Regions from separate parts of the Chryseobacterium sp. MYb264 genome, predicted to be linked through region 1. Evidence: riboswitches for the same ligand, from Rfam matches in the RefSeq annotation. Region 1 holds a riboswitch; each other region holds the start of a gene.

Region 1 (7,861 bases):
GTCCGTAGACCAAAACGGCATCTCCTTTCTTGTATCCTTTCACACTCTCACCCACCTCTTCAATCCAACCGGCATTTTCGTGTCCCAATGTAAAGACGGTTTCTCCCACGGTACCCTCATCAATGATGTGCAAATCTGAGTGACAAACGCCAGCTCCGCCAATCTTCAATAAAACTTCTTCTCCTTTTGGGGTGGGCTTCTCCATGTCATTAACTACACGGACATCTTTGTGCCCAAAAAAACGTACTGCTTTCATAACATATTCTTTTTGAAAATTTACACTTTAATTTACCGCTTAAATCCCAACTTAATATATTTATTTATGTTAAACCTATCTTAAAATATTCGTTTTGAAGCAATAAAAAAAGACCGCACATGCGGTCTTGTCATTTCAATGGGTACTAAAAGATTATTGTCCCATCAGTTCTTTTATTCTTTCCTGCATGACTTGAGGATCCTTCATAGCATCCCAGCCCAGGGTAGCAATCATCACGACTACATACACCGCATACAGTACACTCAGGGCAATCCCTATAATAGCCATAATCTTTCCTGCATTCAGCTGTCCGTAATTGGAATACATGGTTGGATTTTGCTTGTAAAGCTCGCCATCTTTTTTAGCTAATACAAGTGCGATGATCCCAGCTACCAATCCCGGAAGTCCATAGCAGCAACATCCTAAAATAGAGACAATTCCCAGAATTAAAACGGCGGTTGCGTTAGGTAATTTGTTTTCGTTCATAGTTATAATTTAATGTTGTCTATTGTTTGTCAGTGTAGATAGAGATGCTTATAAAAATAGGAAGTTACCATAATTACAGCATTTATAATTGCTAAACCCACTAATAAATTTCCGTAATTCCTTTTCTTATCGATAAAATTTAATCCGACTGTTGCGAAAAAAAGCAGCAAAGTATACACCGCCGGAAACATATGAAAAGCCTCTGCAAATCTGCCTTCAAAGACCATCACAATGGCTCTTTGAGTTCCACAGCCGAAACACTCGATTCCTAAGTATTTTTTGCTTGGGCAGGAAAGCATATAATCTTCAATATTCATAGTTTAGCGTTTGGGGATTCAAATATATAAAAATTATGTAGAAATCTTTGCTCTCAGATATTGATGAGGGAAAAAGGCTTCTTCATTCATTTCAAAAGAACCCTGAACAGCTAAATAAGGATTTCGTAAAATTTCTCTTGCCACAAAAATAAGATCGGCATCTCCTTTTTGAAGAATTTCCTCTGCCTGTTTTGCTGATTTTATTAAGCCGACAGCACCAGTTTTCACCTCAGCTTCATTTCTTACTTGAGAAGATAGGGGAACCTGATAGCCATCAAAAACAGAAATTTTAGCTCCATGAATATTTCCACCACTTGAAACATCAACCAAATCAACATGATGATCTTTTAGAATTTGAGCTAAAGCGGTGCTGCTTTCAATATCCCAACCGTTTTCAGCATATTCAGTTCCGGAAATTCTTACAAATAAGGCTACATTTTCATTTAACTCTTCATTTACCGCATCCACAATTTCCAATAAAAAACGGATTCTGTTTTCGAAACTTCCACCGTATTCATCGGTTCTGATATTGGATAATGGCGATAAAAACTGATGAACCAGATATCCATGAGCTGCGTGAATTTCAATAACATCAAAACCAGCTTTAACAGCTCTTTTTGCTGCAGCTTTGAAATTCTGAACCTGTTCTTTAATCTGTTCAATTGTTAAAACATGCGGAATTCTTTCGGTTGGATGATACGGAATCGGGCTTGGAGCCACCGTTTCCCAACCTTCTTCCAAAGGAATCTGAATATTATTCCATGTAGAGCCTTTCCTTCCTGCATGTGCCAATTGTATTCCTATTTTACTTTCTGAGTTTTTATGAACAAATTCTACGATCTTTTGTAATTTTTCTGCCTGTTCATCATTCCAGATTCCCATACAATGGTTGGTAATCCTTCCGCGTGGCTCTACACCGCTTGCTTCTACAATTAGTAAACCGGTCCCACCTTGCGCTCGGCTTCCGTAATGCACGAAATGGAAATCATTTGCCAAGCCATTTTCACAAGAATACATACACATTGGAGACATTACCCAACGGTTTTTAAGCGTTACATTTCTGAACGTAATTGGAGTATATAACATTTTGAATTGAATAATTTAGTTAAAATTCTGAAGGATAAATAGGGCTTGTCTACATTGGTAAAAAGAACTAATTTTATCCCCCTTTTTTTAATTCTACCTATAAATATATGAAAAAAGAAACTCAGATCAGTTACGAGTATTTTAAAAATAGCGAAGAGCTAAACGATATAGAGAAAAAATTGTTTGAAAAAGCTAAAGAAGCTAGAGAAAACGCCTATGCTCCGTACTCTCAGTTTTTAGTGGGATGTTCCGTTTTGCTGGAGAACGGTGAAATCTATTCCGGAAACAATCAGGAAAATGCAGCTTATCCATCGGGACTTTGTGCGGAAAGAACAGCGCTATTCTGGATTGCCGCCAATTTTCCGGACGTAAAAATCAAAAAGATCTTTGTGGTGGGAGGTCCTAAAGAATTTCATGAGAAAAATCCACCCATTCCCCCATGTGGAGCTTGCAGGCAAAGCTTAATGGAATATGAAACGAAGCAGAATGAAAATATAGACCTTTATTTTTCGAGCATGAATGAAGAGGTAGTGAAGGTACATGCGATTAAAGATCTCTTGCCGTTTTATTTTGATGCTACATTTTTGTAGTTTTTAAATATGAATAGCGCAATTTTTCCACCCATAACATTCATTTTTGAGAATGTCATCTCGTTCATTTAAATAGTACATTCATTGAAAACCTCATAGGTTTTAAAAACCTATGAGGTTTTGGAAGAAGATCATTCTTTTGATGATAGGCTGAAATATGATCTTTGGTCCACGGCCTAGCCCTGATCGAACGGTTACCCCGCAACTGGGTCGGAGCGTTGGGGAGGGCAAGGGTTTTAGGATTGGCGGGCGTTGGAGAGCTTGGCGTGAGGAGTATGAGAGAGAGCAGGAATAAGCTCCTAAAAAACAATATTGTATATTTCATTGAAATCCAAATCATTACACTCCATTTTGTTTTTATAATTTAATACACTTACATTTGCAAAAATTTTGGTTTCCAGCATTTTGGAAATAATAGGGAATCGGGTGAAAATCCTGAGCTGTCCCCGCAACTGTAAATCGCAATCAAAATTTCTACGGAAAACCACTGTGCAAACGGGAAGGTGTGGAAAAGCGAAAGTCAGGAGACCTGCCAAAATCTAACTAAAATAATTGCTTTCGGTGGAAAAGTGAAAAGGTATGAATATAAAAAGATCTGTAGTCCTGTTTTTTTCGTCTTACGGCTGCTTTCTGTTTGGTCAGGAAAAGGTAATAGACACGGTGTTTGTTTTTGACAATCAAATGAACAAGGTAAAACTTTTTCATAAGGTACAGACTATTTCACCTCAGGATATTGAAAAAAACTCAACCAATCTTTCTGAACTTTTACGTTTTCAAACGCCTGTTTATATTAAAGAAAACGGACGGGGTGCTGTTTCTTCGCCTTCTTTTCGGGGAACCACTGCACAGCAGACTGCTTTTGTATGGAACGGAATTAATATCAACTCAAATTTTTTAGGTCAGGCAGATGTAAATAATATTTCTTTCGGAGGTTTTGATCAACTTGATGTAAAGGCCGGCGGCGGAAGTGTAATTTATGGAAGCGGTGCCATTGGCGGAAGTATTCACCTGAATAATACGCTGGATTTTAATAAAGGCTTTCACGGTTCTCTTTTTTCAGAAGCAGCATCTTTTGGAACATTTAATAATTTTTTGAAAGGTTCTTACAGCAATGAAAAGTTCAGCTTTAAAGTTTCGGGCAATTATTCGGTAAGCGAGAATGATTATGAAGTAAAAGAATCTCAGAATTATATCAACAGAAATGGGGAATATAATAATACCAATTTTAATTTTTCGGCAGCTTATAAAATAGCTCCACATCATCAAATTTCGTGGATTTCGGAGTTTTTTAACGGAAATCAAAACTATCCTGTTTTTTTTGACAGTCAAACGAAAACGAAATATGAAACTCAGAATGTAAGAAGTTTAGTTTCGTGGGACTGGAGTCAATCTAAATTTACCAATTCCTTTAAAGCTGCTTATACCGAGGAAAATTTTCAGTATTTTTCTGATATTAACAAACCTTATTTCAGTGGCGGAACCGGCAAAAATTATATTGTAAAAAACAACTTCAATTATTTTATCACGCCAAAATGGAACTTTAATTTAATTTCTGAATTCCAGCTCAATAAAGCAGAAGGTCTGAAGCAGTCTCAACTTAGAGATGTGAGCAGAAATGTAGGTTCTTTTGCTGCGTTAATTCGCTATTTCACCACTAAAGATCTGAGATTTGAAGCAGGAATTAAAAAAGACTTTGTTGAAGATATCAGTTCGCCCCTACTTTTTTCTTTTTCAGGAAAATGGGATGCAACTCAATGGTATCATGTTAATTTAGACGTATCGAGAAATTTCAGGTATCCTTCATTTAATGATCTTTACTGGCAACCGGGAGGAAATTTAGATTTGAAACCGGAAACGTCTTATCAATTTGAATTGAGAAATCAGTTTAAAATTTCAGATTTAAAACTTTCATTAACTCCTTATTACCTGCGAGTTTACGATATGATTGTTTGGCAGCAAAACAACGGAAATTCTTATTATTCAGCTACCAATATTTCGAATGTGAGGTCTTACGGACTTGAAGCACAATTGGAATATTCAAAGAAATTCGGAAAACAGAGTATTCAGTCTAATATCGGTTATTCTTACACGAAATCTATTGATCTTGAAAGGGAAAAACAGCTAATGTACGTACCTGTTCATAAAGTATTTGGAAATATTGACTATAAATATGATTTCCTGAGATTGTATGTTCAGGGATTATTTAACGGATTAACATATACCTCAAACGATGCAAAAAAAGAAGCATCACTTGATCCTTATTTTGTAATGAACGCAGGAATTTCCGGAACATTCCTTAAAAACTACAATGTAGGATTTAAGGTTAATAATATTTTTGATCAGGTTTACTATACGATGCTGTCCTATCCTTTACCAAAAAGGAACTACAGCGTAACTCTTAATATTAATTTTTAAAATAGAAGATATGAACATCAGAAAAATTTTACCTTTTATATTTGCTTCGGCATTAGTTTTCAACGTTGCGTGTAGCAGTGATAGTGACGAAATTCCCGCTGTAACGTATGAAAACGGAATTCTTATCAGTGACGAAGGGGGATTTAGTACACCTACTTCTAATGTGTCATTTATCAGTAATGACCTTGGAAAAGTATACAATAAAATCTATTCTACGAATAACAGTAACGAAAATCTGGGAAATGTTTTACAATCAATAGGTTTTAACGGAGATCATGCTTATTTGGTTTCGAACGTTCCTAATAAAATAGATATTGTTAACAGATATACGTTTAAAAAACAAACTACTGTAACCAGTAATCTTGACAATCCAAGATATATTGCATTTTCAGGAAATCAGTATTATGTTACCAACAATAATTTTTATGATGTAATGAAGATGAATGTATACAATACGGCTGATAATTCTTATGTTAAAAGCATCGATTTTCCTCGTTCTGCTGAGAAAATTGTAGAAGCTGGCGGAAACATTATTGTTCAGACAGATGGTGTTACTTACGAGACCACCGCTCCTTATGGTGAGTTATCAACTGGTTACACTGTTACTGTTGTATCTCCATCTACCAATACAATAAACAAAGTAATCACTCTACCTTCTAACGGAATTATCCGCGATCTGATTTCTTACAACGGAAAACCGTATGTTTTGGCTTCAGACAATACCAATTCTTATATTTATGAACTGAACGCGTCTGCAGGAACTTATCAAACGACCACACTTACTGCCATTCCTCAAGCGCAAAAACTAAGAATTACTGACAATAAAATCTACTTTACCACATCAGGTAACAAAATCTACACAATGAACTTTGGATCCACTACAGTTCCGACGGCTCCATTAGCTACATCTACAGGAAATCTTTATGGTTTCAATGTTATTGACGGAAGAATTTATGTTTCAGATGCTAATTACTCAGGAGACAGCAAAGTAAATGTATATGATGCTACTTCTGGTACTTTATTAAAAACTTTCGCAACGGGTATTGCAACAAATGGTTTTTATAAGAACTAAGACACCTGCTGTGAAGCAGCTTTTAGCAGTTAACTTTTGGCTATTAGATTCACCATCAAAATGATATATTTTCAAAAATAGAATAATAAATTATTTCAGAAACTTATATGTAAAAAGGGACGACTTTTTTGAAAGTCGTCCCTTTTATTTTATTTTCTAATAAAAACCCTTAAAAATATAATTTCAAAAAACCAATACTCCACCAAATCGGAAATCTAAAATAGGTATAAAGCAAGGTACAATTATCTACAAATGGCTGACCTTTTATTGCTTTTTGAATTTCAAAATCTATAGAAAAAAATGGAATGACACCTCCTAAAAACCAAAAACGCAACCAGATATAAAATCCGGTTGCGTTTCTTAATTATTTTATATTTCCAAACTCCAAAATTGAAGATGAAAATTACTGCTAAAATGATATAATCAAATGTTCCAAAAAACATTTTAAGCTAAAGTCAATCCCAATTTTTCAGCTTCCGCAATCACAAAATTTCTTGCTTCTTCGCTGTCATTTCCAATCTCACCTTCAAGAATAGCTTCCTTCACTTTTTCCTTTAAAATCCCGATTTCACGACCTGGCTTTAAATTAAACATCGCCATAATTTCCTCTCCTGAAATCGGCGGCTGGAAATTTCTCACCTGATCTTTTTCCTCCACTTCTTTGATTTTCACCGCAACATATTCAAAATTTTTCTTGAATTTCTCCTGTTTTTTAGAGTTTTTCGTTGTGATATCGGCTTTACAAAGTGTAAACAGATCTTCCAAATCTTCGCCCGCATCAAACAATAACCTCCTCAGTGCAGAATCTGAAGCATCATCTGTGATCAGAGCAATCGGGCGTGATGATAATTTTACCATTTTCTGAACATATTTCATGTCAGGCCCTAACGGTAATTTCAATCTCTGGAACAATGTTTTCACCATTTTTGAACCTAAAAACTCATGTCCATGGAAAGTCCAGCCCGTTCCTTCAACAAATTTTTTGGTCGGTGCTTTTCCGATGTCATGAAGTAATGCCGACCAGCGAAGCCATACATTATCCGTATTTTCAGAAATATTATCAACCACCTCTAAAGTATGGTAAAAATTATCTTTATGGGTTTGTCCTTCAACTTCTTCCACGCCTTTCAGATCAATCAATTCAGGAATAATTAATTTCATTAAGCCTGTCTGCTCCATTAGTTTTAACCCAACAGAAGGTTTTGTAGAAAGCATGATCTTATTAAACTCAACCATAATTCTCTCCATCGAAACAATTTTAATTCTTTCAGCTTCCTGCTTAATGGCTTCCAAAGATTTCTCTTCCACCTGAAACTGCAAAGTCGATGCAAACCGAATCGCTCTCATCATTCTTAACGGATCATCAGAATACGTTTGCGCAGGCTCTAAAGGTGTTCTTAAAATCCCTTTTTCCAAATCATCCATTCCGTGGAAAGGATCAATTAGTTCCCCAAAATTATCTTTGTTTAAAGAAATAGCCATCGCATTCACCGTAAAGTCCCTTCTTTTCTGATCGTCTTCGATGGTTCCGCCCTCCACTTCGGGTTTACGGCTGTCTTCCGAATAGCTTTCTTTTCTTGCTCCTACAAATTCAAGCTCAAGATCTTTGTATCGGATCATCGCCGTTCCGTACGTTTTA
Region 2 (7,861 bases), 1.7 Mb from region 1:
TTACAGAAACCGTTTTATCATAATTTGGAACCATATACCCTCCCGAATTGGCCACGAAAAGCTGATTCCCCACAATCTGCATTTCCTCTGGCTGATAACCTACGGTCACCTGTCGCTGGACAGACAGTGAAACGGTATCTATTTCCACTACCTTACCTTTCGGAGCATTAGGATTAATATCTACAGGACCCGCATAGCTGCTTGCATAGGCTTTTCCATCTTTGAAAGTGATGTATCTGCAATTCTGCAACGGGATTGTCTTAATACGTTTTGCTGTTTTGGCATCCAGTACTTCAATTTTATTAGAAACATTCACGATCACATACATTTTACCGCCATAGATCTGAATATCATTTCCTACGTCTCCAAGCTCTTTCACCACATTTGGATTGATTTCTGCATAGATATTTCTGTGATAGGTCCCCGTGGAATAATCAAAAAAATCCAGGGTGCATTTATTACTTCCCATATTCCCTTCATTCAATACATAAAAACCTTTAATGGCTGTATTTTCAGGTTTCGCAAGACCTTCTTCTACCTCAGCACGTACTATAATTTCATCTGTACGACATGAAATAAGAAGAATAAATATTGAAAACAATAGAAAAAAGTTTAGCTTTTTCATAGTGTATAATTTAAAATAAGTTTAAAATTTCTTCCAGGCATGGGATAATTAATAACCACATCATAATATTGATTAAAAACATTATTCACTTCAAGGCTTACCTTAAATTGCTGCCTATGCCAATTAAACTTCTTCTGAACCGAAAGATCATGGGTATACCAAGGCTGCACTTCATTAACCTTGATATTATCCTGATTCCCATCATACCTTTTTCCTACATACATTGCACTGTAATTAAAACTCCAATCTTTATAATCTGCCATTAAGGTGAAAGTTCCGCTATGCCAAGGCGTGTAAGGAATTTGATGTTTATAAAAACTATCTTCAGGATCACTCATATCTTTTGCACTTTGGTAAGTATAAGACAATAAAGGTTTTAAGAGTACATTTCCTGCTTGCAATTCTGCCTGTACATTTACATCAGTTCCAATAATCTCCACCAACCCAAGATTCATCATCAGCCATCGAAACATGCTTCCGTTGGGCGCAGCAATGATTTTATCTTCTACTTTATTGTAATAGCCATCTACCTTCACATACAAATTTTGAAGAATTGCCTTACTAAAAGATTTTTGATAGGTAAAACCGATATTGTATTGATTGGTATATTCAGGTTTTAAGTAGGTATTCCCTATACTCGTATAGTACAGATCATTGAAGGTGGGCATTCGGAAAATTCTTTTATAGAAAGCTCTAAGGGTAAGTTCAGGAATTATTGCAGGCTGATAGCTCAAAAATAATGCGGGTGTCCACTCTCTTTTATCTGGAGATTTCGAATTTAATTCAACTTTCTCCTGCACAAATGTTCCTAAAATACTTCCTAAAAATTTAAACCTCTCCCATTGATAGGTGGTTGCCAATGCCACAAGTGAGGTATAACGAGTAGGATAGGTAAAATTGATTAAATCAGCATCCAGATGATTATACTGGAAGTCACCGCTCACACTCAAATCCCAATTAGGAGTAATAGAATATAAATTGGATGATGAAATATAAAACTCTTTTTGAATATAAGTAGTCATTCCTTAAAAACCAAGTAATATTTTGATTATCAGTTTTTATGCACTTATATTTCGTAAAAAATCGTTGTAAAAAATTGCAATAAATTGTATTTTTAGGATATAAAAAGTGGCAAAATGTTAGGCAAAATAAGAGAGGATTTACAGCAGAATTTATTCAAGACCAGGCTTACGGAGCTTATTAATATGGAGCATCCGGTGGTAAAATTAGCTGGGGAGATTTCCTGGGATAAAATGGAGTCAGAGTTTGAGAAATTATTTTCAGAAAACGGAAGACCTTCTATTGCTATCCGTAAAATAGCAGGAATGCTTTTGCTCAAGGAAATGTTTAAAGAAAGTGATGAAAGTGTAATAGAGAGATGGATTGAGAATGCGTATTGGCAATATTTTACCGGAGAAACCTTTTTCCAGACAGAGCAGCCTTTCGATCCGAGCAATTTTGTACACTTCAGAAAAAGAATTGGAGATAAGGGTTTGGAATTTCTTTTGGGACAAAGCGTTTCTCTCCATCCCAAAGCCAAAACAGAAGATGAAGTTCAGGTAGATACGACGGTTCAGGAGAAGAACATTACCTTTCCTACCGATGCCAAATTAGCAAAAAAAGTAATCGACAATTGTAGAAAAATAGCAGAAAAAGAGAGCGTTGTACAAAGACAAAGCTACAGAAGAGTGAGCAAACAATTATTGCGGGACGCTTTTTTTGGACATCATCCCAGAAGACAGAAGAAGGCAAAAATGGCGAGGAAAAAGCTCAGGACGATTGGTAAAAGAGTTCTTCGGGAATTGGAAAGAAAACTTCCTAAAGATGTTTTGAAAGGCTACGAAGACGTTTTTAAAATTTACCTTAAAGCACTCACCCAAGAACGTACCACGAAAGATAAAATTTACAGTCTTCACGAGCCACAAGTTGCGTGTATTGCGAAAGGAAAATCGGGAAAAGCATACGAGTTTGGGACAAAAGTAGCAGTAGTAAGAGGTCGGAAAACAGGGATCATCAGCTCGGTAAAGAGATTTTCTGGCAATCCTCACGATAGTAAAACTCTTGAAGAATCATTGGCACAGAGTGAGAGGGTAAGAAAATCCGTTGGCGGAACAAGACCTACGAAAGCCACTACAGACAGAGGATTTAAAGGAATCAAAGAAGTGGAAGGAACAGCAATTTTGCTTCCCGCAAAAAAAGAAAAAACAAAATATGGGCAACAAGTAGCCAGATTAAGATTCCGGGCAAGAGCAGCCATAGAACCTTGTATCTCTCATTTAAAAAGAAACCACTCCTTAGGATTAAACTTCCTGAAAGGAGTGGCTGGAGATATTAATAATGCATTATTAGCAGGGATTGGATACAATTTGAAGATGAGATTGAATCAAATCAAACAACAAATTCTTCTTTGGCTCGAACTTGTTCTCCGAATCTTTTTAGGCAAATATAATTTTCAAAGTCAAAAAACAGCTTTTTAAGGAGCGACTAAGTATTATCTGAATACTTGATCAACTGTGACTGAACGGTATCCAGAAAACGGGTATAATCGTATGCAAATTTCGCTTTCAGCTGAGTCTCCAGTTTTGGAAATAGCTTTTTTCTTAGATGAGCCTGCACAAAATAATTTTCATCCACCATTCTGGAACCTCTTGCGTCAAAACGCCCGTTAACTATAGAACCAGGTAAGCCACGATTAGAAATATATCCATAACCACGAACGTTCCAGTTCCCATTATTTAAATTCCCGTTGATGGATGTTTCAAAACGTTTCGCCCTCAAATCCGAATCCTGCCTTTTAGCAATCGTATCATACGCCTGCTCTCCGTCGGGAAACTTTTTGGCATAGCGATATCTGTAAACACCATCACTTTGCAAAAACTCAGAACTAAAACTTGCAGAAATCTTTTGCGATAATTTTTGTTCTAAACGAAAAGATGGATTAAATAAGTCAATAGAAGCATTTTTCAGTCTTATGACAAAATTTGTCTTTTTATTCCCCTTAAAAGAAGGTGTTTTAGGCTGCAAGTAAATTGAACCTGATGAGCCGAAGTCTTTTGCCGATTGAAAAATTTCGCTTTTCTGACCGTTATACAAAGAAATTTCTTCCAGATCATCTAAGGAATATCTTCCCAAATCTACCAGCCCGTTTTGAGCATTTCCCAGCTGTATCCCGTCATAGAATACACCTACATGCTGGCTTCCAAGGCTTCTAACATTAATGGTTTTCAAACCACCTATTCCACCGTAATCTTTGATCTGAACTCCTGAAAAATACCTCAGCGCATCGGCCACCGACTGACTGTTGAGCCTTTCCAGTTGTTCTCCAGAAAGCGTTTGCGCAGGAAGGATCTCTTTAAAATTCTTTTTATAAATCGTAACCGGAAGAATGCTTTTCTCCTTTACCGTGTCTTTTTTGGATTGTGAAAACAACCATGGCGCTGTTAACACAAAAACTGCGAAAACAACCTTATAAAGTTGAGATGTAAGAACTTTTGCCACCATTAGCTCATTTAGATCATGATGACGCTAATGGATATAAGAATACACCGATAAAGCGCAGTCGTAAACCACACAAGATCAATGATGTCCTAAGCTTTATTCCACGAAAGCGTCAAACGTTTATGGTCTGGCAGGTCTTCTGACTTACTCCGTTTTTGAAATCCTTCCCATTAAAAAACAGTGGATATGATCTTCAAAAACTTTGGTGTGGAGCTTACAGCAGCGGGTCTGTCCCGGATTTTCACCGGATTCCCTTTTAAGCGCTTTTTATGGCTCACCAGATTTCGGCAAAGATAGAAAATAAATCATAGAAACAAAATTGAATTTAATTCAATGATTTTCAATCGAATAAATCCTAAAATTGATTTATTGAACTATATTTTTTTTAACGCAAAGTTTTATTTTTGTTGTGAATATTTTTAAGGAGCAAAGAATGAATCAATTAAAATTGATTTGATGAAGCGAACGTTTTTATAGAGCTTCATCAAACAGCTTTGCTGTTCAACTTTGCTCCTTTAAATAAAAAGAAGTTTAAATAAATCTTTTCGTTTAAAATATTCTCTTAAATCCCAAAATTAACGAAAACACTAAAACGCGATTTCGCCTGAATATCGCCGCCCGCCAAATTGGAATATACCGGAAGCATGACTTCACTTCCCAAACTGATTTTTTTATAGGAAGCCTCAAAACCCAGCTTTCCATACAAAGCACTTCCTGCTGTTCTTGGCAGTGCTTCATTAAACTGTTTATTTTGATCAAAAACTTCTCCTTGCAAACCCGTTTTTCCGGAGAAAATGAGTCTATCATTCTCCACAAACTGATAAAAACCGGTTGCAGCATAATTCCATTGATTTCCGAAATTATAATGCTTTTTATTTTCTGTCTTAATGGTGTAATCGGTGTTCAGTAAAATAGCCAGTTTATTTTTCTGAAATTTATAATTGAGTACCATCTGGTAATCCCAGCTCCCTGTTCCCAGCTGAAAACTTGGATTTACCCCCGTAATTCCCTTTTCATCAAATTTCCCTAACGGAACTTTTATTCCTACCCCCCCATTCAGCTGATGGATATTATTCTTGGAATTTAGCAGTTGATAGATTCCCATCATATTAAAATCTCCGATTCCGTTGATATTTATATCTCCCTGCAAGGTCTGCTTCTCGTGAAAATGAAACGGTAAACTTCCATAAACACTCAGTTTTTGCGTTACCGGAATTCTTGCCCATAGCTGAATTGTATTAAAATACTGATCCTGAGTTAAATCTTTTACAAACAGATTTTCTTTGGCTTTATAATGCTGGGCAAAATATTTTATTCCAATAAACTGAGGATTCAGTAAAGATTCAAAACCTGATGAGCCGTTTCCAGCTCCGCAACCGCAGGCGTCACAATCATCAAAAAAAACTTGATGAACCTCATCAGGAATATAAAGACTGTCATTCTTAGGTTTCGCCTGATTTAAATTAAACAAAATCAAGCTTATAATTAAAAATATTTTATTCATGTTTAAAAAAAATTATTCCGCAAATTTTGGATTAGAAATGAAATTTTTATCAGATAACGTTTTCAGGAAAGTGATGATGAATTGTTTTTCCTGCGCATTCATAGAAATTCCGGGATGATTATTTTGCTTTAACTGAGGATCTAAATTGGGGTTATCTTCCACATTATCCGAGTAGAAATTCAACACCGCTTCCAAAGTATAAAACCTGCCGTCATGCATATAAGGCGCTGTATATTCAACATTTCTTAAGCTCGGAACCCGGAATTTCATCCAATCCACCTGTTCCAGCGTTACGCGATAACGTCCCGCATCTTTAAACTGCGTATTATAATACATCCCGGTATTTCTAAAACTTTCATCGGTAAATAATTCTCCGCTGTGACATGATGAACATTTCTGTTGAAATAAATTCATTCCTTGCAGTTCTTCTGAAGAAAAATTTTCTTTCCCTTGCTTCATACGGTCATATTTAGAATCTGCAGAAATTAAAGTGACCATAAATTGCGATAATGCCTTTAGAATTCTATCTCCGGTAATATTTTCATCCCCATATGCTGCTTTGAATAATTTTTTATACTTCGCATCTGCATTTAATTTGGAAACAATTTCCGGAATAGAACTGTCCATTTCATTCACGTCTGTGATCGGACTGATCGGCTGTTCGTTCAGGTTATGAATGACCCCGTCCCACATATACCGCTTTAAAAAAGCCATATTCTGGATGGGCGGTGCATTTCGGATACCGATTCTGTCGTCTACCCCATGACTGACCGTGTGGCCATGATGGGTGAAAGCATTTTCCTGAATATGACAGAAGCCGCAGGAAATCGTATTATTTCGTGAAAGCCTACCTTCATAGAATAATTTTCGCCCCAACTCCACTCCATTTTTCGTCAGAGGATTTCCTGAAAGATCAAATGTCATTTTCGAAAAATAAGAAGGATATTCCAAAGTATAAGGCTCGTCTTTCTCCATGGGTTCAATTACCTCATCCGTACAGGCAGCTAAACTCAGAAAAGATAAGATGAAGATCCCGATTTTACATAATTTAATCATTGTGAACGTGATCTACTTTAAACATTTTGGTCAGGTTATTCGTTACATTCACCAGATGCTGGCTGGAACCCATCATCATGTCATTTACCGAATTAAGACTCAATGTATTTTCGCCGCTTAAAAACTGATTCAGATCTGCAAGAATATGGATGGAAGGCGTAATCTGTGTGCTTACTCTTGCAGTCGTTGGTAAATCCAAAGTAATTTCGCGGTAAAGATCGGGCGTATTGTTGGCGGTTACATTTCCCATATTTCCGGTGTGATTCATAAATTCTGTCTGCGGAGAAGCGGTTCCGTATTTTCCTTCGAGCTTTACGAAAACATAGCCCGCCGCCCAAGACCAGGTCATTCCTTTCTCTTTGGCTTTAGTCCAGAATTCCGCCTGCCCGTCCTGCCCCAACAAGTAGGCATTCTGGCTGAGTCCCAACCCGAATTTTACTTTTTTGTAATTTCTTTTGGGAACTGCATCGAGATTAATGTAGACGATTCCCGCCACTGCATCGGCCTGATCGATGATAAAAGCACCTTTATCGGGATTATTTTCGTTGTATTTGAATTCATTTCCGGCTTCATCAATGAGACTAATGTTGCTAATGATATACTTTAAAGCAGAAAAGTTATGTTTTTGTCCTTGTGAAGAAGTCTGAGTGGTTTGATTCAGCACAATATCCCCGAGATTATTGAAGCCGTTTTCAAATTTGATCTGTAGTTTTCCGGGAGTTGCATCTTGGGATTCGTCTTCGTCGTTATTTCGGCATGACGTAAAAGTGAATAAAATAAATACTGCTGAGAGTAATGATAAAAATCTGTACATTTTTTAATTTATTTTTTAGAAGTAAAATATTGTGAATTCAGCAGCATCGACTTGATTTAAAAGCTATTTTTTCTTTTGTCTTAACACAAAAGAAACAAAAAGTCAAGACTTGGAAACTGAATGCTAAAAATTAAAAATCAATCCTAAAATCCCCAAAACTTGCGCGAATTCAATAGTCTGTCTTCGTAACCGAATAGATCTCGCGCTTCGGACAGTGGGAATTTTTTAACGGATGTATTTTTAATTTTCTTAACGCTTCATTTTCCGAAGTCGTTTTCATGGGGCAAGAGTTGATATTTTCTCTTTCTTTACCATTAAAAAACTGACTTCTCTGTGAATTCACGTTACAATAGGTTGATTTGAC
Region 3 (7,861 bases), 2.5 Mb from region 1:
ATTTGTAGATAAGAAACTGCTTGAGAATGTAATTCCGTAATCTTCCACTTCACCTTCTGCGAAAGTTCCGCATCCGTTGCTGATAATTTCCGGTGAAACAATAACCCTCATGACCGTTCCGCACACCGCATTGTTAGTCCCCGTAAATGCAAGCGCCGGAATGCTAAATGAACTCGTTACAATGGGCGATGTTCCGGAATTCGTATTCATTACCATTTCTGAATTATCAAAAATTCCATTAGCATTAAAATCGATCCAGGCCTGTACTCTAAAAGGAGTTGGTGTACCATTCCATGTTCTGCTAACGGCCAGTGTATTCCCGGTAGTTCCTATATTAGCACTGATGTGACGCGCCGGATCCGGACGGTAGTCTGTATACAGTGAAGCTCCGGAATTGCTTATCATAGCCGGAAAACCTGTTGCACTGAAGGTAATATTAGAAATATGCACCACATTATTATTTGTGGAATTACTTGCGCAGTAATTTAGTGAGGTTGTGAAAATAATAGGTTCAGACCAGGTTCCTACCACAGAACAAATTTTGGCAACCTGCACTTCGTATGCTGTACAAGGTGTTAATCCTACCATACTAAAAGCGGATTGACCTGACAGACTGGTAACAACCGACCAAGTTGTTGATCCTACTAATCTAAATCTTACGGCATTATCTGGAGTGTTAGGATCTGCAGTCCATGTTACAGTGCCTGAAGTGAGTGTGATATTGGATACCTGAACATTGAGCGGAACATTGGTGTCACGGAAAAAAGCCGATCTTGGTTCTTCCGTAATTTTAACTTTACTTTGGAAAAAAGAAATTCCTGATAAAAAAAGGAATATATAGAATAGATTTTTCGTCATATTTTTCATGGTTTTAAAATTAATTTAAAAATAAAGCAAAAAATTCAAATATTTATTACATTTTCACCATATTAATTTATATTTCATAAATTTATCTGTATTTTACATTTAATCATGATTAAAAATCTCCAAATTCTTAGCATTTTTTATTTAAAACTTATTATTCCTTCTTTTTTATTTTCAGGATTTATTTGTGCAATAACTACCTTTACTATTGAAAATTTTGGATTATGCTTTTTCATTCTATTACCTACGCTTCATTATTTAATTTATGAATTAAGAAAAAAAGATGAATATTATTTTTTTGCTAATTTCGGGTTTTCAAAACGGTTTCTTTGGACTTTAACCTTATCTACAGCTTTTTTCATTAATATTTTCACCAAATTGTTATGAGTAAACTTTATGTTGATAGTGTAACTAAGTCATTTGGCGAAAAAAAAATCCTAAGTGATATATATTTGGAATGTGAAAGCGGAAAAACGATAGCACTATTAGGAAGAAACGGAACCGGAAAATCTACCCTTCTGAAGATTATTTTCGGAATTGAACAGGGAGACAACCAATTTATAAAAGTAAATACTAAGATTCTCGCCAATCAGTTCGACAGAAAAGGAAAGATTGCCTATTTACCACAACACCCTTTTCTACCAAAAAATATAAAGATTAAAAACTTAATAAAACTTTTCTGTACTGAAGAGGATAGACATTTTTTGTATAAGTCTGGTCTTATAACACCCTTTCTGAATGAAACAGTTGCTCATCTTTCAGGTGGAGAAACCAGATTAATTGAAGTTTTACTGATTCTTTATGCTGATGCCGAATTTATCTTACTGGATGAACCATTTAATGCACTTTCGCCAAAAATTATCTACGAAATTCAAAAACGAATTACGCAAAGATCCCAACATAAAGGAATTATTATTTCAGATCACCATTTTAAAGAAGTTCTTAGCATTTCGGATGAAGTATACGTGATTTCAAATACGTATCTTAAAAAAATTAAAGATTTAAAGGAATTGCAACAGATGAATTATCTTCCGAAAAGTATTTAATTTATATATTTGAACATTCAAAAAAAATTCATGATGATTTCCGTAAACAAGGCACTTTATTTATCTGTTTTCAGTTTATTTTCTTTAGCTTTTGTAAAAGGTCAGACGAAAGTACCTTTTGGCGTGGTAAAAGCTCAGGAAGGTTATGCGATGGTACGCGTTCATAAAGATGATTATAGAAAAATCATTGATAAGATCCGTATGAAAACAGGAGATGTTTTTGTTTATGTAAAACCTGCGCCTGGAGAAACGGAATGGATCTGGATTAAATATCCTGAAAAACAAGACTCTGAAAAGCCTTTCGTAAGATATGACAGCCTGAATAAAGAAGGAATGGTGAATAAAGAGCGTGTGGCTTTTATCGATCAGCTTCCAAAATTTACGCCTTCAAAATCTAAAAACGGGAGATCATTAATTTTTACAGATAATACCAATCCTAAAATCCTGACTAACCAAAGAACAAAGGTTATTATTGATGTTTATCCTTCGTATGCTCATCTTAAAAGACAGGAAAAAGATGCCAGCGGGAAAATTCTGACGGTTGATAAAGTAAAACCTTGGGGAATTGGCAACGAAATTCCTGAAGGGATGATGGAGATAAAATCAATTCGTGTGCAACAGCCGGGAAGAGGTTCTGTATTTGTGAGAGAAGCGATTAAAAATCTCTTCCAGCCTTCTATGGATTTTGAAAACATCGGAGTAACAGCGCTTGATGACGATCATATTTTCCTTTACATGATCAATGGTTCCGGTGAAAATCGTTATACCACGCTCTGGAGCATCAATAAAGGAAGAGCCATCAACCAAATAATTTATAATAATCCGGAATAAATCTTATTTTCTACTGTTTTTATCCTTATTTTTGCACCCGGAAAAGCAGATTGCTTTTTCAGAAATAGGTTCTGCTTAGCTGCAGATGAAAAGGGAATCGTGTGAAAATCACGAACTGTCGCGCAACTGTAAGTAACTGAAGTCTTTATCAAAAGTCCACTGTTTCGCTGCGAGGCGAGATGGGAAGGAGATAAATGATGTTACGAGTCAGGAGACCTGCCTTTTTCTTAAACAAAAAACTTTCGCGATTTGAAGTTTTATTGATCTGATGGATGTTTCAGGAATTCTCATGTTCCTGTCATTATTCTGTTGTTTGATATTATTTCATTTTGCCTTAATTTAATAATGAAATATGACTACAGAAGAAAGAATTGAAACATCCGAAACCAGAATTTTCAAAGCGGTTTTTCCTAATACGACCAATCATTACGATACTCTTTTCGGAGGTACAGCGATGCAGCTGATGGATGAAGTGGCTTTTATTACGGCGACCCGATTTGCAAGAAAACGTGTAGTAACAGTGAGCAGTGATAAAATAGATTTTAAAAAGCCTATTCCTGCGGGAACCATTGTGGAGCTGGTAGGAAAAGTTTCTCATGTAGGAAAAACAAGTATGAAAGTCAACGTTGAGATCTATACAGAACAAATGTATTCTTATGAAAAGGAAAAAGCCATTGTGGGAGATTTTACTTTTGTAGCGATCGATGAATTCAAAAAACCAATTCAAATTCTATAAAGAAGAAATGTTTGGACTGCTTTTAGCGGTCTGAGCTCAATATTTTCAAAAATGTTTTTTTAAAGCAATTTCGGCGGGTCTTTGCCCGCCGATTTTTTTATTTTTTTCTGCCACGAATTCACAAATGATAGAGAATATTTTCTTTTATTAAAAATTGAAATATAATCATCTATGCAATCCTTGGAGAAATAAGATATATTCTGTTAAAAAACTTACCTCAACACCTTTTCAGTTTCCAAGCTCAAATTCAATAATGTTTGGAAAGCCTCTCCCATTTCATCTGAAGCTCTGCTGATTGCATTCTCCAGCATATTTCTGATTTGTTTTTCGGTAACACCAGCTTCAGTCCAACTTTTTCCGGAAGTATGAGAATTAAGGATAAAAGGCATAATCCGGTCGATAGCGCAGGCAAAAATAGCATCCGGAGTTTTTTCTTCTTCAAATTCAAGCCAAAGATTGAAAAACTCAGTTCTTAAAGGTTCATCTAAAATTCCGAATATATTTTGGGCAGATACCTTTTCTCTTTCAAATTTGCCCACCATTCCGGCTTCATCAAAAAGAAAAGTATCTCCGGCTTCAATTTCTACCAAATCATGAATAGACAACATCCTGATCACTCTCAAAAGATCAATATCTGCCCTGTTCTTGGCATAAGGGAAAAGAATCTGAGCCAGAATAATAATCTGCCATGAATGTTCCGCGGTGTTTTCCCTTCTGGAATCATCTGCATTGTAATTTCTTCTCTGTACATTTTTTAAGGCATCTACCGCCAGAATAAAATCTATTTCCTTCTGTATCTTCATTCTATATTATTTATAATATTCTTCAATGGGATAATTTTTAACCGTTTTTATCCATTTATGATTAATAAGTTCTTTTTTGGTTACTTTTACTTTTTCGCCACCGCTTGCATCTTCTTCCACTTCAAATACTCTCAGTAATCCCTTCCCCGGAACTACCGCATATTCTGCGGTATAATGAAATGCGGCACCGGATTTTCCGTAAACAATCAAACGCTTTCTTTCAGGATCAACCTCAAAAAATCCGAGATAATTACTCGCAAGCTCTGTAAGTTCTTTGCTCGGAACAAACTTCTTTTGAGTCATATTATACACATAGACATCATAAGAAGGTGCACCGTAATTTCCTAAACTGCCATTTCGTATCGCAACATCTTCTGTACCGTCAAAATTAAAATCGTCGATAATAACAGGACTTTCCATTAATGCATCAAAGGTAACAGTTGATAACTGCCCCTTCACGGGAGCCGGCTGATCTTTTATATAGAAAGTAAAATTACCTGAAGTAAAGTTCTGCACTTTCTTTGTTGCATTATTGATCAGTTCAATAGTTGCTTCTCCGCGGCATTCATCACCAGAGCAGTCTTCCATGCTGATCTTTGCCTGATAATTGGGCGAGATATTTTTTAATTCTATTTTATATTGAGCAAAAACCGAAGTTCCGGCCAGCAACAGGGGTAATAAAAATTTAAAATAAGTCATTTCAGGTATTTTTTACATTATTTTACCGAAAAATCTCCGGCGTTTTCAAGACAAAAGTACAAAAAAATACAGTTTTTAAAGCCATTTTTCATTTAATATAAACCTTCAGTAATTTTCAATTAAAATTTATTGCATTGATTTACAATTAATTAAACATTTTATTTTTAAAATAACACTACTTTGTATTGCATAATACCATTTTAATTACATATCTTTGTAATGTAAAATCGAAATAGGTTCAACTAGCTAGGAATGTAAATCGGTTTTTAGTATATAACTAATTAACAAAACTTATTAAAGATGAATACTGAAAATACCAAAGCGCAAATGCGAAAAGGGATTCTGGAATTCTGTATTTTAAGTCTTATCAATCATCGTGAAATGTATGTTTCCGACCTTATAGATGAACTGAAAAAAGGAAAACTGGATGTAGTGGAAGGAACCCTCTACCCTCTTTTAACAAGATTAAAAAACGGAGAATTTTTATCTTACAGATGGGAAGAATCTACCGGAGGGCCCCCAAGAAAATATTATCAGATCACTGAAAAAGGTAAACTGTTTTTGACTGAACTTCAGAATACCTGGGCCGAGCTGACCGATTCAGTAAACCAAATCACTCAAAAAAATTAAAAAACAAAGCTATGAACAAAACACTCTCAATAGGACTCGCAGGTTTTTCTTTTACCATAGAAGAGCATGCATATATCAAGCTTAGCGATTACCTGAACGCACTGAGAAGCTCTCTGGAAGCTTCGGAAGCCGATGAGGTAATGCATGACATAGAAATCAGAATGGTAGAAATCTTCAAAGATTCTTTGGGAAAACGTGAAGTCATCAATGATTCTGATGTAGAGAAGGTAATTGCACAAATTGGAACACCGGAAAAAATTGAAGAACAGGAAGAAGCTTATTATTCTGAAAAAAACTCTTCGAAAAAAAGCAACTCAGGAGCAGGATACAGCGACAAAAAACAATTATTCCGTGATCCTGAAAAGCAGAAAATTGCCGGAGTATGTGCAGGTTTAGCACAATATGTAGGAATGGACATTACGGCAATGAGAGCGATCTGGCTTGGAGTTTTTGTCTTAGGAGCTTTCACAGCAGCCGTTTCTTCCTCTTTAGTTTTCTTACTTTACGTTATCCTTTGGGCCGTTTTACCAAAAGCTGAATCTGCGGCAGATTTCCTGAAAATGCAGGGAAAGCCTATGAACTTCGACAATCTTAAGAATGAGTCTAATAAATTGGTACAATTCGCCAATGAATCTACTCAGAGGGTCGGAGAAATATTCATCGAAAACAAGCCTTACATCAATAACGCAAGCAGCGGAATCTGGAATGTGATCCGTTACGTGTTAGGAGGAATCTTCGCATTCATCTCTATTTCTTGCTTAATCGGAGTCTTTGTAGTGTTCGGTTTCATGGGCGCAGACAGTGACTTCCCTCCGATCAGCGAAATGAATTTCTATTTCGATAATGACAGCATGAAATACGTGATCATGGCCTTAATTACATTAGGAAGTTTACTGCCCGCCATGTTATTTGGATTGATAAGTATTAAATTAATTTCACCTAAAACAAAATTAAGAAATACAGGTTGGGTTATCGGCGCATTATTCCTTGCCCTGATTGCTTTGGGTACGTACTTCGGATTCAGTATGGCGAAAAAAGAGATGTTCCTGAAAGGCCATAAAGAAGATACGGAAGAAATTGCGATCAGTACAAAATCTGATACTTTGTATGTAGATGTAAAACAGATCACGATTCCTTCCAACTTTAAAGGATATGATGATGATCTTTATTCTGATAAAGTATCTGTATACAAAAGAGATTGGGTACATGTAGAAGTTACCAGAAAAGCGAATATTCCTACACCTTATTTAATTATTAAAAAAGAAGCGAAGGGATATAATCTTCCACTAAACGTGAATATTCCGGTAGAAATTGTAAACAACAAAGTCATTCTTCCAAACTACATCAAGTATCCTTACGAGCACCGTTTCAGAGATTATAATATTGATTATGAATTGGTCATTCCTTCAAAAGCAATCGTAATACCTGTAAAGAAAGACGGAATTGATTTCGATGGAGATCTGAACGGAGACGGAATCAACGATAATGATCAGGACAGAGATGAAGACGGTAACATAAGAATTGAAAAAAACAAGATCACCGTAAATGGTTCTACGATTGAGTACAGTTCTGATGACGACGACAGCGACAGCATCATTATTAACGGGAAAAAAGTTCCGAGCAACCAGGCAGATCAGATAATTGATTCTATGAAAAGCAACATTAAACATATGAAAGGCAAAAATGTAGACATCAAAGTAAACGAAGGTAAAAACGAAATTTCTATAAAGACCAAATAATAAACTGCAGAGAGTGGCAGAAGGTGTGAACGGAAGACCCAACCGTTTGAAGTTCACACACTTCTTCTCTCACGACCATGAAAAAAATATAATTTTTAATCACTGTATATCAGAAAATTATAGTATATTCGTACAAAATTAATAACCCAAATCAAAAACATAAACAAATGGTACAAGTAGCCCTGGAAATAGTAATGAAAATCGTAGATTTAATCAGCGGTTTGTTTTAAGAGCAATAATATTTCAATATATTTGTAAAGTATAACCAAAGTTTGGTTATACTTTTCTGTTTTAATACGAGATCTATGAAAAAACTAATCGGCAAAGCAATGCTAAAATTATTGGGCTGGAAGGTCGTTCTACAAGGCGATGCAAACAGTCTTAACCGTTGTATCCTTGTGGTGGCACCCCACACCCATAATATGGAATATATTTTAGGAAACCTTGCCTACTGGTCTTTAGAAAAACCAATTAAGATTATCATTAAAGATGCGCATACCAAAGCCTGGTACG
Region 4 (7,861 bases), 1.2 Mb from region 1:
AGACAGAATAAAAGAAATCAAACACTTTTATGGAAATTTAAAGTTTATTAAAAATGAAAGTTCAGTCTTTGGAAATAATTTAATATTAATTGATACAGCACTTCCTTATATTCTTTCTGAAATATTATTAAAATATTTTGAGTCTGGTAACTCTCTAATTTCCTCTTTAGTATCTGAAATTTCGTCTAAAAATCCTTTGAATTTTGATCTGGAAAATGGACATCAATTTTACAGTTACAAAATTAAACGTTTATTAACAGATATTGCTTTAGGAATGATGCCCTCAAAAGTATGGTCTGGTTTACTTGATGCTACAGGTGGTTATTTGATAGTGAAAGAAGATGGTGATATTTTATGTTATCATATTTATAATAGAAATGAATTTGAAGATTATCTTTTTAAGAATACTAAATTAGAAACTGCAAGTAGTACGAGACATGACTTTGGCCGAATTTATTTAGAAAATAATAAGATGTTTATTAATTTAAATTTACAAATTAGATTTATTTAATATAACCAAATAAAAACAGGAGCCTCAAAAGGCTCCTGAAAAAACAAATATTAATAATATCTAAAGTGCTTGTACGGCAAACTCCTTACTCGCTTCCCTCGAAGCCTCAACCATTGCAATCAACGCCTTTTCCGTTTCATCCCAATGACGGGTTTTCAGGCCACAATCAGGATTTACCCAAAGTTGCTGTGCCGGAATAACGGCTTGTGCTTTTTTCAGTAATTCCACCATTTCCTGTTTGGAAGGAACTCTCGGTGAGTGAATATCATAAACTCCCGGTCCGATCTCGTTCGGATATTTGAAATCAGCAAATGCATTCAACAGTTCCATCTGGCTTCTGGAGCATTCTATTGTGATCACATCAGCGTCCATATCAGCGATATTCTGGATGATGTCATTAAATTCAGAATAACACATATGCGTATGAATTTGTGTCGCATCTTCCACACCGCTTGCCGAAATTCTAAAGGCTTCAACCGCCCATTTTAGATAATTTTGCCAGTCAGATTTTCTTAAAGGAAGTCCCTCACGAATTGCAGGTTCATCGATTTGGATAATTCTGATTCCTGCCTTTTCAAGATCATTCACCTCATCACGAATCGCCAATGCAATCTGTTTACAAGTGTTTGAACGAGGTTGGTCATCACGTACAAAAGACCATTGAAGAATCGTTACAGGTCCCGTCAGCATTCCTTTTACCCATTTTTGAGTTAAAGATTGCGCATATTCTGACCAATAAACCGTCATCGGGCTAGGTCTGTGAACGTCTCCAAAAATCACCGGAGGTTTCACACAACGGCTTCCATAACTTTGAACCCAACCGTTTTGAGTAAACGCAAATCCAGACAACTGTTCCCCGAAATATTCCACCATGTCATTTCTTTCAAATTCTCCGTGCACCAACACGTCGATCCCGATTTCTTCCTGCCAACGGATGGTTCTTTCGGTTTCCTGTTTAAGCAAAGTATCGTATTCCTGAGCATTCAGTTCGCCTTTTTTGAATTTTGCCCTCCAGTTTCGCACTTCTTTGGTCTGTGGAAAAGAACCAATCGTAGTCGTTGGAAATAAAGGAAGATTCAACACTTTTTGCTGCGTTTCTTTTCTTATTGCAAACGGATGATGTCTTTGTGCATCGTCTTCCGTTGTTACATCCACACGGTCTTTTACATTTTGATTGTGAATTAAGGCAGAAACTTTACGGTTTTCAATCGCTTTTCTATTTTCAGCTAATTCCTGCAACGCATGATAATCTGGATTTTCTGAGGCTAATTTTTTTAAACTTACAATTTCATCTACTTTTTGTTTTGCAAAAGCCATCCATTGCTTGATTTCGGGAGATAAAGTATTCTCGTTTTTCTCAGAATCAAGATCGAAAGGAGAGTGGAGCAATGAACATGAAGGCGCAATAAATAACCTCTCCGAACCTATTTTTTCTACTGCCTTTTTAATAAACTGTAAAGAGTGTTGGAAATCATTTTTCCAGATATTTCTTCCATCAACAATTCCTAAAGAAAGGCTTAAACTGTCTGGAATTAGAGTTAAAACTTCATCCAATTGTTCAGGAGAACGAACCAGATCGATATGTAAAACATCAATCGGAAGGGCATTGGCCAATGAAAGATTGTCTTTTAATCCTTCAAAATAAGTCGCTACAATAAATTTAAGCTTCGGAAACTGTTTTCTGAGTTCCGCATAGATCAATTGATAGGTTTCTTTGGCTTTTTCAGTTAAATCTAATGCTAAAAATGGCTCGTCAAACTGAATATACTCTGCGCCATGATTTTCCAGCTCTTTTAAAATTTGAATATAAACGGGAAGTAAATTTTGCGCTAAATCTAATTTATAAAAACCTTCTTCTTTCTCTTTTCCTAATAATAAATAGGTCAGTAAACCGATAATTACGGGTTTTGCATTAATTCCAGCCTGCTTTGCTGCAATAAATTCCTGGATAATTTTATTTGAAAATAATTTAAACTCCTGATTTTTATGAAATTCTGGAACGATATAATGATAATTGGTATCAAACCACTTCGTCATTTCCATCGCTGTGATGTCTAAACCGTCTTTCTGAAAACCTCTGGCCATCGCAAAGTAAAGATCTAGTTCAGATTTTTTGAAGGCAATCTCCTGATAACGTTCCGGAATGGCTCCAACCGCTAAAGTCATATCCAAAACCTGATCGTAATAAGAGAAATCATTGCATGGAATCCAGTCGATTCCCGCTTCCTGCTGCAGTTTCCAGTTGTTTTGGGTAATGGTTTTTCCGACTTCCAGCAGTTCGTCTGAAGTTATTTTTTCTGCCCAATAGTATTCACAGGCTTTTTTTAATTCTCTGTTGCTGCCAATTCGCGGGTAGCCAAGGATGTGTGTTTGCATTTCTTTTAAACTTTTAAATTAAATTTTCTTTTAAAAGTTCTTTAAGTTGCTTCGAAATGCTTTCTTAAAATGGTTTTGATGAATCGACTAGATACAGTGAGGATGTAATTTTTCCTTTAAATGAAAAGAATAAGTTGTTGGTAAAGGAAAATAAATTTCATTGATTTTAATAAGCAAATGCATAAACACCAGCTTCATCAGCGAAAAATTAGTCATTCTTTGCTCCTTAAAAATAAGAAGCTTCAATAATAAAATCTTTGCGTTTAAAAAAAATAAAATCTTAAACAAAAATACGCTCAAAGTATCATCTTTCTGATCCAAAAACTCCAAATCGCGAGAGCATTGATCATTCGGAACAGGCAGGTCTCCTGACTTGTAACAGCTTTTGTCATCCTTCCCGTTATTACAGTGGATATACAAGGACAAAAACCTTTGGGTTATTACTTACAGTTGCGCGACAGCTCGTGATTTTCACACGATTCCCTATTAATTTACCTTATGTAAAACCTTTCCTTCTGATGAAGTATGTTAAAGAACAAAATCTTAATCAAAGGTAATTAATAAAGTATATTCATTGGTTTAATTCCTGAAATTAAGCATAAAATTTGGTTTTGTTTCATTAAAAAAGATTTTTATTCTGTATTTTTGAAGTAGAAAATAAAAAAAAGAATAATATTCCGTGGAAAAACTGGATGAAAAGGATCTTCAGCTGTTAAGAATTCTTCAGAAAAATGCTAAACTGACCGTAAAGGAGCTTGCGAAAGAAGTTAACCTTTCGGCTTCTCCCGTTTTTGAACGAATGAAAAGACTGGAGCAGGAAGGGTATATTAAGCATTATGCCGCTGTTCTGGAAGCCGAAAAATTAAACCGTGGATTTACTGTTTTTTGTCAGGTCCGACTGAAAATTCACGACCGGGCGGTCGGAAATGCATTTGTAAAAGATATTCTACAGATCGATGAAGTAGCGGAATGTTATAATATTTCCGGCGATTTTGATTTCTTATTGAAAGTTCAGGTAAGAGATATGAAGCATTATCAGGATTTTGTGTTTAATAAATTAGGCTCCGTAGATTCTATCGGAAGTACACACAGCACTTTTGTGATGGCGGAGGTTAAGAATACGCATGGGGTGAGTATTTAAAAGGCTGGGAGAGGGAAGCTGGAGGAGAGAAGTTGATGTTGCCAATGGTACTTTCTTAGTCTTATTCATTAATTTACTCTGAACTTGGAAATAGACATACGGAATTTTTTTATCTGAAATGACTTAAAGATAATTACTCACCTCAATCAAATTCAAATCCGGATCTCTGAAATATACGGATTGTATTTTTCCCAAAGCGCCAGTTCTTTCAACAATGCCTTCGATGATTTCTATATTTTTCTGCTTTAATTCCTCCAAAACTTCATGAATATCCGTTTTAACAATAAAGCATACATCAGCTGATCCGGTAGTCGGATGCTCAGCTTTAGGTTCAAATTCTTTTCCTTTTTGATGAAGATTGATCTTTTGATTTCCGAAAGTCAACGCTTTTCTGTTTTCACCGAAAATGACCACTTCAAAACCTAGAATAGAGGTGTAAAACTCGACTGTTTTATCAATATTTGCAACGGTTAAAACAAGATGATCAATATTTTGAATTTCCATAATTTATTTATTAACGGATCAAATTTCGGAAGAAGTTTTCATTCGATAAAACATTTTTTTTCGATGATATTGATCGGTTGATGTTATAGAATGTTGTATTAACCTGGAAAGAAAATTAATCATTATTCAAGCACCAGCTATTATTCAGCATATTCAGAATCAGGTCATCAAAATTCCAGCCTATTTTTCTTGCTGCCAATGCGGTCAGACTATCCTGATCTGTCCGATGAGGTCTTGAGGCTCCCGTCATATTCGGTTTCATATTAAGATCGAAAAGAAAATATTTTCCTACAAAATTGGCTCTGCAATCGATACGAATCGGTGCTTTGGATTCTACCAGTCTTGCCGCTTTTTCACAGGCGGTATTCAATTGCTGAATAGTCAGAGACTGTAATTCCGAATCCTGTAATACTTCGCTATTGTTAGTGATGGCTACTTTTCCATTGTAAGGGGCAATTCCATTTTCATGATTGAAGCGTTTGACAGCAGGCAAAGACCAGTAATTATTTTTAATGATATTTTCTTTATTAATGAAATATTTTCCCGGCGGCATTATGGTAACCGTTACTTCCTGCCCGGATAAAAATTCTTCTACATACAATGATTCACCGTAGGTATTGGAATGAAACATCTCATTCAGAACGTCTCTTAATTCATACTCATTTTGAACAAGAGAAACTCCCTGACTTCCGCGCCCGCGAATTGGCTTTGCCACGACGGGAAAAGAAAAATTAAGATCGAAATCATTCTTGTTTTTCTGATCCATCATCACAGATTTTGGAATCGGTAGACCATTGGATTTTAAAAGTTCGTTGGTGATCCATTTATCATCGTAAAGATCTACATTTTCAGGAATCTGCCCAACGACTGAAATTCCCAGATGTATAAACTCTTCAATAGGATGATTTTTGTATAAAACCGTATTCAGCCAAATAATATTCGCACCTTTAGCAGTCGCCAGCTGAATTCCTTCTTTGGTATCAGGAAATACCCAGTCCAAATCATGATCAATTTGCGGATTTATTGTTGGGGTAATGACTTCAATATTCTGCTTTTTCAGAGAATAGGCAATATCTGCGCCGCTATCCGAATAGCCGCCGGGCTTCATAGGCTTTATAATTCCGTTGATTGGTGGCGGTGTGCGTGACTGATAGATGATGGCGACTTTTTGCATAATTATCTTTTTAGGCTAAGTTTAGAATGGCTGTAAATATATCTTACATTATGATTGGGAATTAAAATATCGTCGCTTCCGGGGCTCAATAACAAAGAATCGGATTTAAAACTGAAAATAATATCATTTTTTAATTCGTCAATTTTAATAATATCAGTTAATTTTTTTTCCATTTTGTCTGATTCAATATCTAAATTTCCGATGTGTTTAATTTTATTGTTTTCTAATAAAAAAGCTTCTCCACCAAAGAAATATTCAAAAGCCATTTGACAAATAATGACCACTTTATTATTTGAGTCATTCCTGTAAAATTTCGGTTGATACTGAAAAGTATCCCCAGAGCCGATTCCTTTAAATATAATTTCATTTTTATCATTCATAACCAACAGTCTTTTTCCGTAGTCATTTTCAGTATCTGGATTCGCAATTTCTCCCTCAATAGGTCTATAATAACCAGTGATAAATTTATTTCCCTGATAAGAAAAAGAATCGCTAGTTTCAAATCCATCGATATTTATATTACTAATCGTATCAGGTTGAAACCTAAAATATTTAATACTATTATGAGATATAAGGCTATCTTTCCCTATTTTTTCAACCTTAGAACTAAGAAAACTCTCGTTTTTATGTTCCTTTTTACAATAAATCAAGCTAAGTAAGCTAAGTGAAAGGACAAAATGCTTTTTCATTTAATTTTTTTTAGTTCTGCTCTTATACATTTTACAACCTTGATTGTGTTAGTTTTTGAATTTTATGAGAGATCATTATAATTAAACAAAAATTAATAAATACTAAATAAAATCCAATTTTAATCTGGCTAAAACTATCAATTGTATCTATTGCATAAAAGATGATTAAACAAATTACTAAAAGTGAAATATTAATTATTCCTAATATTTTAATGAAATTAATTCTTTTTAAAAATGATAAGATTAGCATGAAAAATGTTGAGACAAATACGAGCAATAAACAGAGTAAAGGATAAAATGTAGAGTCGGAAAATACTGAAGAATTTAATTCTTTACTATTATTTATAAACGTTTTGTCTAATAATTTATAAAAACTGAAAGTGTAATTTTCTTCGTATTGCTCAATGTTTTTATTTCTCTCATCTAGTGCTTTTTGTAAAAGTGTTGAATCTGCAGAACTTCCATTTTTATTAAAAACTGCATTTGGAATAGGATTTTGTCTCTGTATCGATGCATTAGAACAGGTTCTCAAAAATGGCAAAAAGAACAGCAAAAAGCTTAATGAAATTAAGGCTCTCAGTGTAAAGATATTTTTCATGGATTAGTTTTGATGCTAGTGAAATTTTCACTTCATAATTATTTGGTCAGGCTATAAAAAACTTTACCAATGATTTTAATCTAATCGCTCTTGCTGCAAATACGTCAAGCTTGCTCCATTAATAAATTCCTCCATGGAAGTATCTTTTGTAGCCGATTTATTGGTAAGTTCAATTAAATAGAGAATAGAATTATTCCCTAGTTTACTGTCCTTATAAAGAAATTTGAAAACTCTTGTTTTAGGATTTGAAGCTGGTGACGGTAATTCTGTGATGCTGCTGATTGTTACGTTATTGACGTCAAAACCGGCACGCGGATCTTTCTGTAGTTTAAGAAATCTTTTTTGCGTTTTATCTGTCGTTTCATCAAGAAATTTCTGCATTTGGTAATCCGTTAAAAGTTGCGGATACAGTAAACCGTCCTTTAATAACTGCGTTGTTATCTTGTCTGATTTGTCATAAAAGAAAATTTTATCGTCAAACTGAACATGGTGGTCGGTTACCGTGATCTTTCCCTCAAATTTTTTATAATTTTTCTTTTTATACTGACTTTTGTACTGTTCAATGAGCGCTTTTTCTTTCGGATTCAGTTTTTCAGTTTTTTGACCAAAAGCAGAACTCGCTAATAGCAGAGAAAGACCGAACGTATATACTAGTTTCATGAGATTTTTATTTAACTCTTTATTTTCTTTTGCAGCAAAGCACTTGCCAACTCTTATATAACGGATGTTTTTAACAAAACTAATTAAAAATGGATGAAAATTTTACTATAAAATACCTTTAATACGAAGATGTTGAATCAGCATGATTGTTTTGGCATCTTTAATTTCTCCGGAATCGATCATTTTTAAAGCTTCTTCAAAAGATAAT

The links. A riboswitch is a leader RNA that binds a small molecule or an ion and turns the genes downstream of it on or off. The one in region 1 is predicted to bind cobalamin.
Region 2: linked by a shared signal. The riboswitch ahead of VUJ46_RS17150 (TonB-dependent receptor) and the one ahead of VUJ46_RS09420 (TonB-dependent receptor plug domain-containing protein) in region 1 are both predicted to bind cobalamin.
Region 3: linked by a shared signal. The riboswitch ahead of VUJ46_RS21760 (acyl-CoA thioesterase) and the one ahead of VUJ46_RS09420 (TonB-dependent receptor plug domain-containing protein) in region 1 are both predicted to bind cobalamin.
Region 4: linked by a shared signal. The riboswitch ahead of metE (5-methyltetrahydropteroyltriglutamate--homocysteine S-methyltransferase) and the one ahead of VUJ46_RS09420 (TonB-dependent receptor plug domain-containing protein) in region 1 are both predicted to bind cobalamin.

What each region holds. Positions count from the first base shown of each region.
Region 1 covers NZ_CP142422.1:2,218,916-2,226,776, forward strand. The annotation lists gene VUJ46_RS09395 (NAD(P)-dependent alcohol dehydrogenase) at 1-256, opposite strand, end outside; gene VUJ46_RS09400 (CCC motif membrane protein) at 410-742, opposite strand; gene VUJ46_RS09405 (DUF2752 domain-containing protein) at 772-1,059, opposite strand; gene namA (NADPH dehydrogenase NamA) at 1,093-2,145, opposite strand; gene cdd (cytidine deaminase) at 2,253-2,735, shown strand; cobalamin riboswitch at 3,110-3,286, shown strand; gene VUJ46_RS09420 (TonB-dependent receptor plug domain-containing protein) at 3,315-5,150, shown strand; gene VUJ46_RS09425 (hypothetical protein) at 5,161-6,222, shown strand; gene VUJ46_RS09430 (CCA tRNA nucleotidyltransferase) at 6,667-7,861, opposite strand, start outside.
Region 2 covers NZ_CP142422.1:3,946,536-3,954,396, reverse strand. The annotation lists gene VUJ46_RS17165 (YncE family protein) at 1-625, opposite strand, end outside; gene VUJ46_RS17160 (TonB-dependent receptor domain-containing protein) at 622-1,647, opposite strand; gene VUJ46_RS17155 (IS5 family transposase) at 1,762-3,102, shown strand; gene VUJ46_RS17150 (TonB-dependent receptor) at 3,110-4,126, opposite strand; cobalamin riboswitch at 4,236-4,420, opposite strand; gene VUJ46_RS17145 (transporter) at 4,686-5,627, opposite strand; gene VUJ46_RS17140 (cytochrome-c peroxidase) at 5,640-6,683, opposite strand; gene VUJ46_RS17135 (MbnP family protein) at 6,676-7,497, opposite strand; gene VUJ46_RS17130 (hypothetical protein) at 7,667-7,861, opposite strand, start outside.
Region 3 covers NZ_CP142422.1:4,960,480-4,968,340, reverse strand. The annotation lists gene VUJ46_RS21775 (GEVED domain-containing protein) at 1-858, opposite strand, end outside; gene VUJ46_RS21770 (ATP-binding cassette domain-containing protein) at 1,248-1,910, shown strand; gene VUJ46_RS21765 (hypothetical protein) at 1,941-2,741, shown strand; cobalamin riboswitch at 2,791-2,979, shown strand; gene VUJ46_RS21760 (acyl-CoA thioesterase) at 3,094-3,477, shown strand; gene VUJ46_RS21755 (HD domain-containing protein) at 3,690-4,280, opposite strand; gene VUJ46_RS21750 (XAC2610-related protein) at 4,287-4,979, opposite strand; gene VUJ46_RS21745 (PadR family transcriptional regulator) at 5,280-5,609, shown strand; gene VUJ46_RS21740 (PspC domain-containing protein) at 5,621-7,348, shown strand; gene VUJ46_RS21735 (1-acyl-sn-glycerol-3-phosphate acyltransferase) at 7,654-7,861, shown strand, end outside.
Region 4 covers NZ_CP142422.1:1,018,165-1,026,025, reverse strand. The annotation lists gene VUJ46_RS04510 (HpaII family restriction endonuclease) at 1-511, shown strand, start outside; gene metE (5-methyltetrahydropteroyltriglutamate--homocysteine S-methyltransferase) at 572-2,887, opposite strand; cobalamin riboswitch at 3,228-3,413, opposite strand; gene VUJ46_RS04500 (Lrp/AsnC family transcriptional regulator) at 3,567-4,028, shown strand; gene VUJ46_RS04495 (VOC family protein) at 4,152-4,532, opposite strand; gene VUJ46_RS04490 (ATP-grasp domain-containing protein) at 4,648-5,706, opposite strand; gene VUJ46_RS04485 (hypothetical protein) at 5,709-6,395, opposite strand; gene VUJ46_RS04480 (hypothetical protein) at 6,427-6,993, opposite strand; gene VUJ46_RS04475 (hypothetical protein) at 7,069-7,653, opposite strand; gene nudK (GDP-mannose pyrophosphatase NudK) at 7,759-7,861, opposite strand, start outside.